4 regions of the Bacillus sp. M13(2017) genome follow, and region 4 is predicted to be linked to each of the others. Evidence: predicted binding sites of a transcription regulator. Region 4 holds the regulator's gene; each other region holds the start of a gene.
What was found. Region 4 encodes LexA, which represses DNA repair genes until DNA is damaged. Its sites were predicted from a motif close to CGAACATATGTTCG; they were not measured.
Positions count from the first base shown of each region.

Region 1: uvrB (excinuclease ABC subunit B) is a predicted target of LexA. The motif match lies at 1,774-1,787, and genes of this name have one in related genera.
Region 2: CGQ22_RS06755 (YolD-like family protein) is a predicted target of LexA. The motif match lies at 1,610-1,623, and genes of this name have one in related genera.
Region 3: recN (DNA repair protein RecN) is a predicted target of LexA. The motif match lies at 1,499-1,512, and genes of this name have one in related genera.

Region 1 is NZ_KZ268502.1:252,324-255,542, forward strand. Features, by position in the region: gene CGQ22_RS10420 (MerR family transcriptional regulator) at 1-615, shown strand, start outside; gene CGQ22_RS10425 (hypothetical protein) at 612-1,232, shown strand; gene CGQ22_RS10430 (DUF4362 domain-containing protein) at 1,277-1,708, shown strand; gene uvrB (excinuclease ABC subunit B) at 1,859-3,219, shown strand, end outside.
Region 2 is NZ_KZ268501.1:93,939-97,157, forward strand. Features, by position in the region: gene CGQ22_RS06740 (nucleoside triphosphate pyrophosphohydrolase family protein) at 1-198, shown strand, start outside; gene CGQ22_RS06745 (restriction endonuclease) at 257-562, shown strand; partial or broken gene CGQ22_RS32700 (HNH endonuclease) at 809-985, shown strand; gene CGQ22_RS06755 (YolD-like family protein) at 1,225-1,572, opposite strand; gene CGQ22_RS06760 (response regulator aspartate phosphatase) at 1,762-2,835, shown strand; gene CGQ22_RS06765 (hypothetical protein) at 2,832-2,957, shown strand.
Region 3 is NZ_KZ268500.1:647,380-650,598, forward strand. Features, by position in the region: gene CGQ22_RS03750 (TlyA family RNA methyltransferase) at 1-773, shown strand, start outside; gene argR (arginine repressor ArgR) at 916-1,365, shown strand; gene recN (DNA repair protein RecN) at 1,630-3,219, shown strand, end outside.
Region 4 is NZ_KZ268515.1:22,329-25,547, reverse strand. Features, by position in the region: gene CGQ22_RS25880 (DUF1700 domain-containing protein) at 1-46, shown strand, start outside; gene CGQ22_RS25875 (DUF4097 family beta strand repeat-containing protein) at 47-850, shown strand; gene lexA (transcriptional repressor LexA) at 941-1,561, opposite strand; gene CGQ22_RS25865 (YneB family resolvase-like protein) at 1,703-2,359, shown strand; gene CGQ22_RS25860 (DUF896 domain-containing protein) at 2,405-2,644, shown strand; gene CGQ22_RS25855 (bifunctional metallophosphatase/5'-nucleotidase) at 2,684-3,219, opposite strand, start outside.

The sequences.
Region 1 (3,219 bases), on a different contig from region 4:
TTGCAACAAATTTTATTTTTAAAGGAAATGGGATTTTCATTAAAAGAGTCTGCGAATATGTTAGTAAAAGGTGAGCTTAATTTAAAGGATTTGCTTGAAAAACAACTTCGATTTGTACAGGAAGAACAAAAGAAGTTTAATCGAATGGAGCGTGTTTTACAAGCTGTTGTTTATTCGGTAGATGTAGAGGGAGAACTTGATTGGAAAGTTATGTTTGAACTGATTCAGCTTTCAAAACAGTCTTCTCGTATACGTGAAATATTTCAAAATGAAGTGTTTTCAAAGGAAGAACAAAAATTGCTTCATAATTTGCCAAATATGAGTGAACAAGATCCGAATGTTTTAGAGTGGGTAGATGTATTAAAGCAATTACGCACTTTTATGAAATACGGCAAAGAAGTCGCGAGTGATGAGGTACAAAGGGCAACGAAGAGATTAATGCAGAAGTGTTTAGAAATGGCCAATGGTGATGAAGCATTTTTAGATAAGTTATGGGAAGTTAGAAAATCGAAGGAAGATTCACAGAAAATGAGCATGTATCCAATTGAAGAAGAATTTTTATTATATATGGATGAAGCTTTTCGTATATATGATGAAAAGGAGAAGGGTAAATGAGTATACTCGCAGAATATCGTTGGTATTTTTTAATTGGGGCAGAGATTGTATTTTGGTTATCGGCTATCGGTTTCTTTTTACTCCGTTACGGATTCCGTTTGAAGAAGGCAAGCTTTATTATGGGGATTGTACTACTCGTAAATGAAGTGTTCATTTTATCCTTAGGAGTAGTGGACTATTATCAAACAGGAAAGTTCTCTAACTTTCAGATCATTACTGTAATTATTTTATTGTATGCAGTTTTCTACGGGAAAAAGGATTTGAAGAAGCTTGATATATTTGCGCAAAAGCTAGTTGCGAAATGGCGGAATGAACCAGCGCCAATTATGGAAGAGCACGTAGAATTAACAGGTATGGCTTATGCGAAGCAGGAAATAAAAAATTGGGTATTACATCTTGTTTTATTCGTTGGTGTGCACATATTCTTTTACTTCGCGTATGGATTTATTCCATTTGAAAAATGGGGTAATTGGTTAGAATCGGGAATCGTTTTAAATAAAGCTGCAAGTCGCGTCAGCCAAGTGTGGGCGATTGTATTTTTAATTGATACAGCAATTTCATTTTCATATGTTATTTTTCCGAAGAAGGAGAAAGGAAAAGAAAAGCTACTTTCATAGTTGAAAGTAGCTTTTGGGTATACAAATAATTTTTATAGGAGAGGATAAAAATAGGAAAAAGAACCATTTATATATATCTATTTCTCTTTAGTTTAGTAGCATGTTCACCATCTAACACTACAATTAACAAGAAGAATGATGTCATTGTAAAGGGAACCAGGATTTCCAATCTAGATAAATTCGAGCAGTTCGTTTGGAATGTGGAACAAGGGAAAGTTGATGAAATAAGAATTGTACAGTATACCGAAGAAGATGACCCGGTTTTTCAAACATTAGAGCATAGTGGGAAAGATATACATTATGTGTTAGATAGTAGACAAGACAAATTTGCTGGTGAGGATAAGAGGTTATATAAAGATAGCTGTAAAAGGATTGTTAAAGAGCAGTGTGAATCGCAAACGGCTTATAGGTTAATAGACTGTGTGAATGAAAATGGGCGCAATGGATATGACTTAGTATATGTACCTAAAAAATAGAATTAGTAGAGGAAGGAAGTATTTACTCCTTCCTTTTTCTACGTGTATATTGTCGAAAATTTTACCGAATATCTGTTCGTTTTTTTAGGTTTTTTATAGGTATTCGTGGTAAAATAATAATACAGATTTTTATGAGGAGGTCGGATTTTCTTGGAACGTCAATTTGAAATTGTCTCAGCGTATTCCCCGCAAGGTGATCAGCCGGTAGCTATAGAGAAGCTTGTAGAGGGAATTAATAGTGGAAAGAAAAAGCAAGTGTTGCTTGGAGCGACAGGAACGGGTAAGACATTTACGATTTCAAATGTCATTAAAGAAGTGCAAAAGCCAACACTTGTTATGGCTCATAATAAAACGTTAGCAGGGCAGTTATATAGTGAGTTGAAAGACTTTTTCCCGAATAATGCAGTTGAATATTTTGTTAGTTACTACGATTATTACCAGCCAGAAGCGTATGTACCACAAACAGATACGTTTATTGAAAAGGATGCGCAGATTAATGATGAAATTGATAAATTGCGTCACTCGGCAACGTCTGCATTATTTGAACGGGACGATGTAATTATCGTTGCGAGTGTTTCGTGTATATATGGCTTAGGTTCTCCAGAAGAATACCGCGAGTTAGTTGTTTCGCTTCGAGTTGGTATGGAAAAAGACCGCAATCAATTGCTTCGTGAACTTGTTGATGTACAGTATGGACGTAATGATATTGATTTCAAGCGTGGTACATTCCGTGTGCGCGGAGATGTAGTTGAAATCTTCCCAGCATCACTTGATGAGCATTGTATTCGAATTGAGTTTTTCGGTGATGAAATCGATCGTATTCGTGAAGTAAATGCGTTAACAGGTGAAGTATTAGCAGAACGTGATCATGTAGCAATCTTCCCAGCATCTCACTTCGTTACACGTGAAGAGAAAATGAAGGTCGCTATTGAAAATATCGAAAAAGAATTAGAAGAGCGTTTAAAGGAATTAAATGATAATGGTAAGTTGTTAGAAGCGCAGCGTATAGAACAGCGTACACGTTATGATTTAGAAATGATGCGTGAGATGGGCTTTTGTTCAGGCATTGAAAACTATTCCCGCCATTTAACGCTTCGACCAGCAGGGGCAACACCGTATACGTTATTAGATTATTTCCCTGAAGATTTCTTAATCGTCATGGATGAGTCGCACGTATCAGTACCGCAAGTAAGAGCGATGTATAACGGTGACCAAGCACGTAAGCAAGTGCTTGTGGATCATGGATTCCGTCTGCCATCGGCTTTAGATAATAGACCGCTTATGTTTGATGAGTTTGAAGAGAAAACAAATCAAGTTATTTATGTTTCAGCAACGCCAGGACCGTACGAGTTAGAGCAGTCGCCAGAAGTAATAGAGCAAATTATTCGTCCAACAGGGCTTTTAGATCCACCAATTGATATACGACCAATTGAAGGTCAAATTGATGATTTATTAGGAGAAATTCAAGATCGTATTGCAAAAAATGAGCGTGTATTAATTACGACTTTAAC
Region 2 (3,219 bases), on a different contig from region 4:
CACAACCCTAAAGATTTAGCTATTTCTCTTTCTTTAGAGGCGAGTGAGTTGTTGGAGAATTTTCAGTGGAAAAGCAGTGAGGAAGCTGTAGAAACAAAAAAAGAAGACATGAAAGATGAGTTGGCAGATCAATTGGATATTGATTTAGAAGAGATTATTATAAACAAAATAGAAAAAATAATAAAAAATATCCAGTAGAGAAATCTCGAGACTCTAAAAAGAAATATAATGAAATTTAAAAAAGGTGGAATTAAATATGTTATATCTTTTTACTGCAAGTAATGATAGTGCTATAAAAAATTTGGAAGCTACTATTGAAAAACCATATCCTATTTCTACATGTTTAGCAGATTTAGATGCCGATACAGTAACTAAACTTAAAGATAATGAATTACATGAGAATGTATGTATGTGGGGAGCAACTCCTGGTTCTTCAAATGTTGATAGATGGGAAAAGTTAAAAGAGGGTGACGGGATTTTAGCATATTCTAAAGGGGAATTTAAGTTTTTCGGGACAATTTTTGCTAAGACTCATAACCCAGATGTGGCTAGAAAAATTTAGAAAACAAACGATAATGATGAAACTTGGGAATACATCTATTTTATTAAGGACCTAAAACCTGTAAATATTAAAGCAATCGAATTCGCAGCTTTCTTTGGCTACAAATTGAACCATACACCACAAGGATTTACTAATATTGATTCAACAAAATTAGAAATTAAATTAGCAAAATATAAATCTATTGATAATATTATTAAAGCGTTGAATGAGAGCTTTATTCTTTCTGAGGATGAGCAAGAGGAAGATATGTATCAGGCTAATATTGATTCGGATTTTAGTAAAGTAAAGATTGCAGAAGAATAGAAACCGGAAAATCGAAAAAAAACTAAAATGGAATCTGGTAGGGAAGTATGGCCTCGTGATCCGAAAAAAGCTAAACAAGCTATTAAACAGGCAGAATTTAAATGTGAAATAGATGACACAAAGGTAGAATGTTTCATACTTAAACATAGGTATTATTGTGATGGAAATTTAAATTTCGTCTTTTGAAAGTATCAATAATTTGTATTATTTTTATAGGGTTATATATTTTTCTTTTGCTCTGCTGTATAGCAGAGCTCTTTTTTGTCGTACAAAAGCCACCTATATATGTGAAGTGCACCCCAATTGTTAGGCTGTGTCTAACAATTGGGGTGCACTTCAGTACTGTCGGGCGGCTTCTTTTAATTTATATTCACCAATTCATCAAACTTAAACTTAGTATTCAAACCAAAAGCATCTGTACAATATATAGTTTTCGTCATCGGTTCAATATGTAATACATTTATGTACATGTCTTGCACCATTCCATCACGATAGTATGAGGTATGTATTTCTTCTTCCTCGTGAAAAGATTGCATTAACGCTCTTTCTATTCGTTCCATAGTATCTTGTGTTAAAAAAGGTTTAGGTACTTTATATTGTTCCTCAAACATTCTATGTATTTCCTCGTATTGCTCCGGTATTGAAGCAAACGGATTCCATTTCACCATACCTCTTCCACGTACTACAGGAAAGCCGTTATATTCCATGATGTAATACCTCACTTTTGTTTTTTTAACTCCACTACAAACAAACGTGTGTTCTTTTTTGGGTTTGAAAAGGGACCATTTTGTTAACATGAATATTCAAAAATATTTTTTTCAAGTTAGAATATTCAAAAACTTATTTATGCAAACAAGCATGTCATGATAACATTTAACAAAAGGGGGTAGAAGTAGATGAGTGTTGACATTATTTCTAAAGAAGAAATCACAAAATTATTAAACGACTGGTATCAAGCTATGATTTCACAACGTGTATTACAGTCTCAGAAAATAAAAGAAGATATTGCAAATAAAATCAATAATATTAAGGAAGACCAAACAATATTAGTCTACTACGCTTTATTGAATGCACGGTATAAACTGCTAATTCGGGATATGGATAGTACAAAAGATATTCTGGACAAAATCGAGCCTTTACCAGAGTCTACAGAAACATTTTTAGAGTACTATCATCATTTATTTAAAGCAATTTACGCTATTAATAAAGCAAACCATAGTGAAGCAAGAATGCAATTTGAAAAAGCTGAAACGTTTTTAGAGTACATGCATGATGAAATTGAAAAAGCTGAATTTAATTATTGGCTTGCAGTCCATTACTATCACGTATTAAAACCGATCTTAGCAGTTCAATTTGCTACAAAGGCGAATGAAGTATTTTCAATTAGTCCAGGGTATGAATTAAAAACTGCAGCATGCTTAAATACTTTAGGAATGGCACACATTCGACTAAATGAATTCGAAAGTGCAGAGGAATATTTACTTTCAGCACTAGGTACCTTCCAAAAATCTAATGATGAACTTCTTATTAAACGAGTTAAGCATAATTTAGGACTTTTATACGCAAGTCAAAACATGCCAGAGTTAGCAATTAAACACTTAGAGGATTCATTAGAAAATAACGCTAAAACTATGTTTCTTTTAGCAAGAGAACATTTTAAGTTAGGTTATAGTCATATCGCTAATGAATATATTGAGAATGGCTATAAGATTAGCGACTTATGTTATCGTCATCATTTCCGAATTTTAAAAGCAGTACATAACTATGTACCGCAAGAAGAATTAGAAAATGTGGTTATAGAAGGTATTTCGTATTTTGAAAAAGAAGAATTATATGATTGGGTAAAAGAATATGCTTCTCTTTTAGGTGAAATATTCTATGGTTCAGAAAATCACAGAAAAGCAAGCAAGTATTTGCACATCGCTTTAGATGCAGACAAAAATAGCATAGAAAGAAGGGCGCTAAAATGAAAAAAGCAATCTTATTAATGATGATGTTATCCGCTGTTTTTACTTTTGGTCTTACTAATGTAAAAGACATACCACAAAACGAAGCAATTGAAGTGTTTATGGATCATGGAGAACATATTTAAAACCTAAGGAAGAGGGCGCTTATAGTGTCCTCTTTTTAATATCTATTATTTATATGATGAGGTTGCAGGTACGTCTTTTGGTTATTGTTTGATAAACGTAAGATGTTTCTAAAAATGTGTATACAAAGGTGTAATTTTGTACTGTATATGTTCACATATTTGCTCACATTTTGTTCACGTACTATATAAAAAAGTATGAAAATCTATAAAAATAATTATTTCAATAAAATTTGTTTTAGATATTAAAAAGTGCCAAACCCCT
Region 3 (3,219 bases), on a different contig from region 4:
AGGCAAAGCGCGCCATTATGGCCGGACTCGTATATGCAAATGAGATGAGACTTGATAAGCCAGGAGAGAAAATCTCGCAAGATACTGAGATTACGGTGAAAGGACAAGTTATGCCGTATGTAAGTCGTGGTGGTTATAAACTTGAAAAGGCATTAGAGACATTTCATCTTGATTTACAAGATAAAGTTATGATAGATATTGGTTCATCAACTGGTGGCTTTACAGATTGCGCGCTTCAAAATGGAGCGAAATTATCTTATGCATTAGATGTAGGATACAATCAACTAGCGTGGAAATTACGTCAAGATGAGCGTGTTGTTGTAATGGAACGAACAAACTTCCGTTACGTGACACCAGCAGATTTAGAACGTGGTTTACCGCAATTTGCAAGTATTGATGTTTCATTTATATCATTAAAGCTTATACTGCCAGTTTTAAAAACAATGCTTATGCCTAACGGAGATGTAGCAGCGTTAATTAAACCGCAGTTTGAAGCTGGAAGAGAGCAAGTTGGGAAAAAAGGTATCGTTCGTGATAGAAAAGTACATGAAGCTGTTGTAGAAATGATTGTCGATTTTGCTTTAAAAGAAGGCTATGATGTGGAAGGTTTAACATTCTCACCAATTACGGGTGGGGATGGTAATATTGAATTTTTAATTCATCTGAAATGGCATGGTGAACGTGAGAATGGCGAAAATCATTCTCCAATTTCTATAGAGCAAGTTGTTACAGAAGCGCATGACGTTCTAAAACAAAAAGGGAAAGGGGAATAACATACGTTGTTCCTCTTTTTGCTGTAATTGTATAATGATTGCAAAAACAATTGTGTACAAGAAACGAATTATAAGTTAACATAAATAAGTGAAGTATACCAATGTTTAAACTATGGTAAGAGATAGTGTGAGGTGCAAATGTATGAATAAAGGTCAGCGCCATATTAAAATCAGGGAAATTATTGCAAACAAAGAAATTGAAACACAAGATGAATTAGTTGATATTTTACGTAATGAGGGATTTAATGTAACGCAAGCAACAGTATCGCGCGATATTAAAGAATTGCACTTAGTGAAGGTGCCATTACATGATGGGCGCTATAAATATAGCTTGCCAGCAGATCAACGATTTAACCCGTTACAAAAATTAAAACGAAATCTAGTGGATTCATTTGTAAAATTAGACACGGCAGGACATATGCTTGTGCTAAAAACATTGCCTGGTAACGCTCATTCACTTGGAGCACTTATTGATCATTTAGAGTGGGATGAGATCATCGGAACCATCTGTGGTGATGATACTTGCTTAATTATTTGCCGTACACCTGAAGATACAGGTGTTGTCTCTGATCGTTTCTTAAATATGTTGTAACAAAAAATCTTGTTTGCTTTCCATCATAAAGTGGAAAGTGAACAAGATTTTTTTATTGTTTAAAAATATGAATTTTCAATTGTAATATAATATTTTGTGTGTATAAAGTTAAAAAATAGATGGATTGACCCGTAAAACAAATGTTTGGTACAATGAAGCGGGTTAGAAGAGTATATACATACAAATATATAGCATGATTATTTGAATGAAGAACTGAGAAAATCCTTTAGTAAGGGATTATTTTATAACGAGGTGAATGGGGCATTGTTATCGGAATTATCGATTAGAAACTTTGCTATTATTGAAGCATTAAATATTTCTTTTCAAAAAGGTTTAACGGTTTTAAGCGGTGAAACAGGGGCCGGAAAATCGATTATTATTGATGCAATTAGTTTACTTGTAGGTGGCCGTGGGTCAGCAGAATTTGTTCGATATGGAACAGAAAAGGCTGAGATTGAAGGGTTATTTTATGTTGAAGATGAGAAGCATCCATGTATTGAAAAGGCAGAAGAGTTAGATATAGAAATAGAAGATGGCATGATTATTTTAAAGCGTGATATTGCTGCGAACGGGAAGAGTGTATGTCGTGTAAATGGGAAGCTTGTTACACTTAGCATATTAAAAGAAATTGGGAAAACACTTGTTGATATTCATGGACAGCATGAAACGCAAGATTTAATGAATGAAGAACGACATCTGTTTATGCTTGATCATTTTGATGGGGATCGAATCGTTAAACAATTAGATATATATCAAAACGTATACGCTGACTATGAAAAATTAAAAAAACAATTGAAATCGTTAAGTGAAAATGAACAACAAATGGCACATCGCTTAGATTTAATTCAGTTTCAGCATGAAGAAATTCGCAAGGCGGATTTAAAGCTGGATGAAGAAAATGAATTAACTGAGGAACGATTACAAATTTCTAATTTTGAAAAGATTTATAAAGCGTTAGGTGATGCATATCGTTCGTTAAGTGCCGACGGACAAGGATTAGATAATGTAAGAAGTGCAATGGGGCAAATGGAAAGTATTACACATTTAGATGAAGTGTATCAAGAGAATCATGATTCAATTGCAAATAGTTATTACTTATTAGAAGAGGTTGCCTATCAACTGAGAGAAAAGCTCGATATGATGGAATATGATCCAAATCGTTTAGATGAAATCGAAACACGTTTGAATGAAATTCGTATGCTAAAGAGAAAATATGGAAATACTGTAGAAGAGATTTTAGCGTATGCTGATAAAATTGAAAAGGAAATTTTTACGATTGAAAATAAAGACGTTCATATTGAAACGACGAAGAAACAGTTGAAGGAATTAGAAAGTGTTATTCTGAAAGAAGCAACGTTGTTAAGTAATATGCGTCATGAGCTTGCAGAACATCTTACAAATGCAATTCATCAGGAATTAAAAGAATTATATATGGAGAAAACGAAATTTGAAGTGAGAATTATGAAGAGAGAAGGAAATGCAGAAGAGCCCCTTGTGGAAGGTGCACCGGTAAGACTTACGGCGGACGGTTACGATCATGTGGAATTTTATATTTCAACGAACCCAGGAGAGCCGCTAAAACCACTTTCAAAGGTTGCTTCTGGAGGAGAGTTATCTCGTATCATTTTAGCTTTAAAAAGCATTTTTTCTAAGCATCAAGGGGTTGCATCTGTTATTTTTGATGAAGTGGATACGGGTGTAAGTGGCCGGGTCGCACAGGCTATTGCAGAAAAAATTTATCGAGTATCAGTAAACTCGCAAGTACTTTGTATTACGCACTTACCTCAAGTAGCTTCAATGGCGGATTCGCATTTATTTATTCGAAAACAAGTAGCGAATGATCGGACAATTACT
Region 4 (3,219 bases):
TGTACGATATGTAATATGGAACTTCAAAATGATAAAAGGAGAGTAAATGATGAAAAAACTATTTTTAATCGCTATCGCTTGTATCATTATTGGAGTAATAGGAATTTCCCAAACATATGAAAAAGCAGTACAGACTGCTGAAAAAGGCGATAAAGAAAATGTAATTAAAAACGAAACATTAAAAAATATAGAAGTTAAGTTAGATGCCGGGGATATTATTGTCCAAAAATCTCCTGACTCTTCTTTTTATGTAAAGCAATCGGGAGATGTACGTAAACAAGAGATTCGTATCGCAGAAGATGGTGACACATTAAAAGTTATTGGGGAAAGAGAAAAAGGTGCTTCATTTGATTTTTCTTTTTACGATTTTAGGTTTCAAACGTCTAAATTGACTCTCCTTGTGCCCGAACGCTCTTACCAAGATGTAAAAGTAAATTCATCTGCTGGACAAATCGAAATGAGTGATGTGAAAAGTGATAGCGTAAGTGTTAGAACACTTGCTGGAGAAGTAGAGTTGAAACAAGTAACGGCTAAGAATGTGGAGGGATCGACAAAAGCTGGTGAGGTGAACTTTAAGAAGGTATTAGGGAAAGTGACCGCAAAAACAACAAGTGGGGAAATAAATATTCAAGATCATGATTCTAAGTATAATCTAGAAGCAAGTTCAACTGCGGGAGATATAGATATTACTTTATCGGAAAAACCACAAGATGCGGTAATTACTGGGCAAAGTGCTGCGGGAGATGTAACAATTTTTAATGAAGAAAATAAAAATGTAACAATTGGAAATGGTAGTAAAAAGATTAGCGGTAAAACGGCTGCTGGAGATGTGACGATTGAAACTCGTTAATAAGAAATAGAATGCATGGAAATCTATCAAAATACAAAAAGAAGATAATTACCGTATGTAAATAAGGTAATTATCTTCTTTTTATTATTTTTAATGTAAATCACGATATACGCCAATTACTTTCCCGATAACTGACACTTGTTTTAAAATGATAGGTTCTAACGAAGAATTTTCTGGTTGTAGACGGAAATGGTCTTTTTCTTTATAGAAACGTTTAACAGTTGCTTCGTTATCTTCTGTTAAAGCGACTACAATTTCACCATTATATGCAGACTGTTGTTGGCGAACAACAACTAAATCTCCATCGAAAATACCAGCTTCAATCATACTATCTCCAGAAATACGTAACATGAACACTTGGTCTGCTCCAGCAACAATACTAGCTGGAAGTGGGAAATGTTCCTCTACGCTTTCGACCGCCGTAATTGGTAAACCAGCAGTAACTTTTCCGACAATTGGAACTTGAATAACAGATTGTGTTTCCGTATCCATTCGGTCTTCGCCTAAAATTTCAATGGCACGTGGTTTTGTTGGATCGCGTCGAATGTATCCTTTTTCTTCTAATCGTGATAAATGTCCGTGCACTGTAGAACTAGAAGCGAGGCCGACTGCTTGACCAATTTCACGTACGGAAGGTGGATATCCTTTTTCTTGTACTTTTAGCTTAATAAAGTCGAGAATGTCTTGCTGGCGTTTCGTTAACTTTTCCATGTTTTCTAACACCTCGTTTTCTTTCATTTTTCTTATTAATAAGTATAACATGTGAAAAAACATTCTACAAACATAAGTTCGAACAAATGGCGGATTTATGTTACACTATAGGGAAATAATAGGGAGAAAGAGGGGTTCAAAATGAATGCAATTATTTATGCACGTGTGAGTACAACGAAAGAAGCGCAAGAAACATCATTGTTACGTCAAAAAGATGAATTATTGCATTTAGCTGAGCGCTATCAAATGAATGTTACTAAGGTGATTGAAGAGCAGGCTAGTGGATATACAATTGAACGTGACGGTATATTAGAGGTGTTGGATACAATTCGAGACGAACAAATTGATGTGTTACTTATACAAGATGAAACGCGCCTTGGTAGAGGAAATGCGAAGATCGCATTAATGCATTGCTTACATAAAGAAGGCATAAAAGTATATACGCATACACATAATGGTGAATTACAATTATCGGATTCTGATTCGATGGTATTAGATATTATTGGTATTGTTGAAGAATATCAAAGAAAGATTCATAACTTGAAAATTAAACGAGGCATGCAACGTGCAGTAGAAAAAGGTTATCGTCCAGAAAATAATTTAAAAAATCGTCATTTAAGTGTAGGAAGAGAGAAAAAAGAAGTGCCAATTGAGGAAATTGTACGTTTGCGAAAAAGTGAACTCACGTTTGAAGAAATCGCAGCAACATTACGTGGATTTGGTCATAATGTTTCAAAGGCGACTGTACATCGTAGATATGTAGAGTATACGAAGCAATTGCTTGATAAAGAAGAGTAACTATTGTATGATAATAATCAGTTTTGATTAGAAGGGGGATTCGAGATGATTAATCACGAACTCGTTGAACGCATTAACTTCTTAGCGAAAAAAGCAAAAGCTGAAGGTTTAACTGAAGAAGAGCAACGTGAGCGTCAATCGCTACGTGAACAATATTTAAAAGGATTTCGTCAAAATATGTTAAACGAACTTAAAGGTATTAAAGTTGTTAACGAAGAAGGTACAGATGTTACACCGACGAAATTAAAAGCTTTAAAAAAGCAAGATAATGCAAAATTAAATTAAAAGATGGGCGAAGCCCATCTTTTTTATTTGTAAAAATCGTTATTTAATAACTTTCCAGTTGTTATTAACAGTTGCTTCTATCGTTTTATGTTCCAATATATAATTAGCGATAAGTTCAGACATATCTATGGGTATATCTTTTACTACCGGTTTGTTTTGAAACATAAAAAAATTTCCCCCGCCACTTGCACGATAATTATTCATTACAACGTCATATTCTTCATTCATATTAAGAGGAGCACTGTTATGCTGTAAAGATTCTACTCTTTCACCAATTGGTTTTGAAATGTTTAATACGTATGAAATCCCTTCCCACATATCATAATTATAATGTTGTGGCTTTGGTTCTATGTAGATAGGACTTACGGTGATTGATCCATCTGTTTTTAATGTGAAATAAGAAGCAGAGAGTTCAAGAGCATCTTTTATATCTGCTCCAGTTATTCTAATTACTTTTAATGTGTTTGGATAAATATAATTAGAAACGATATCACGCATTGTTACATGTTCAGGGAAACCTGGAGATGTATTATGGAACAAACTTGTACAAGAAATTGATACATTAGCTATATTCA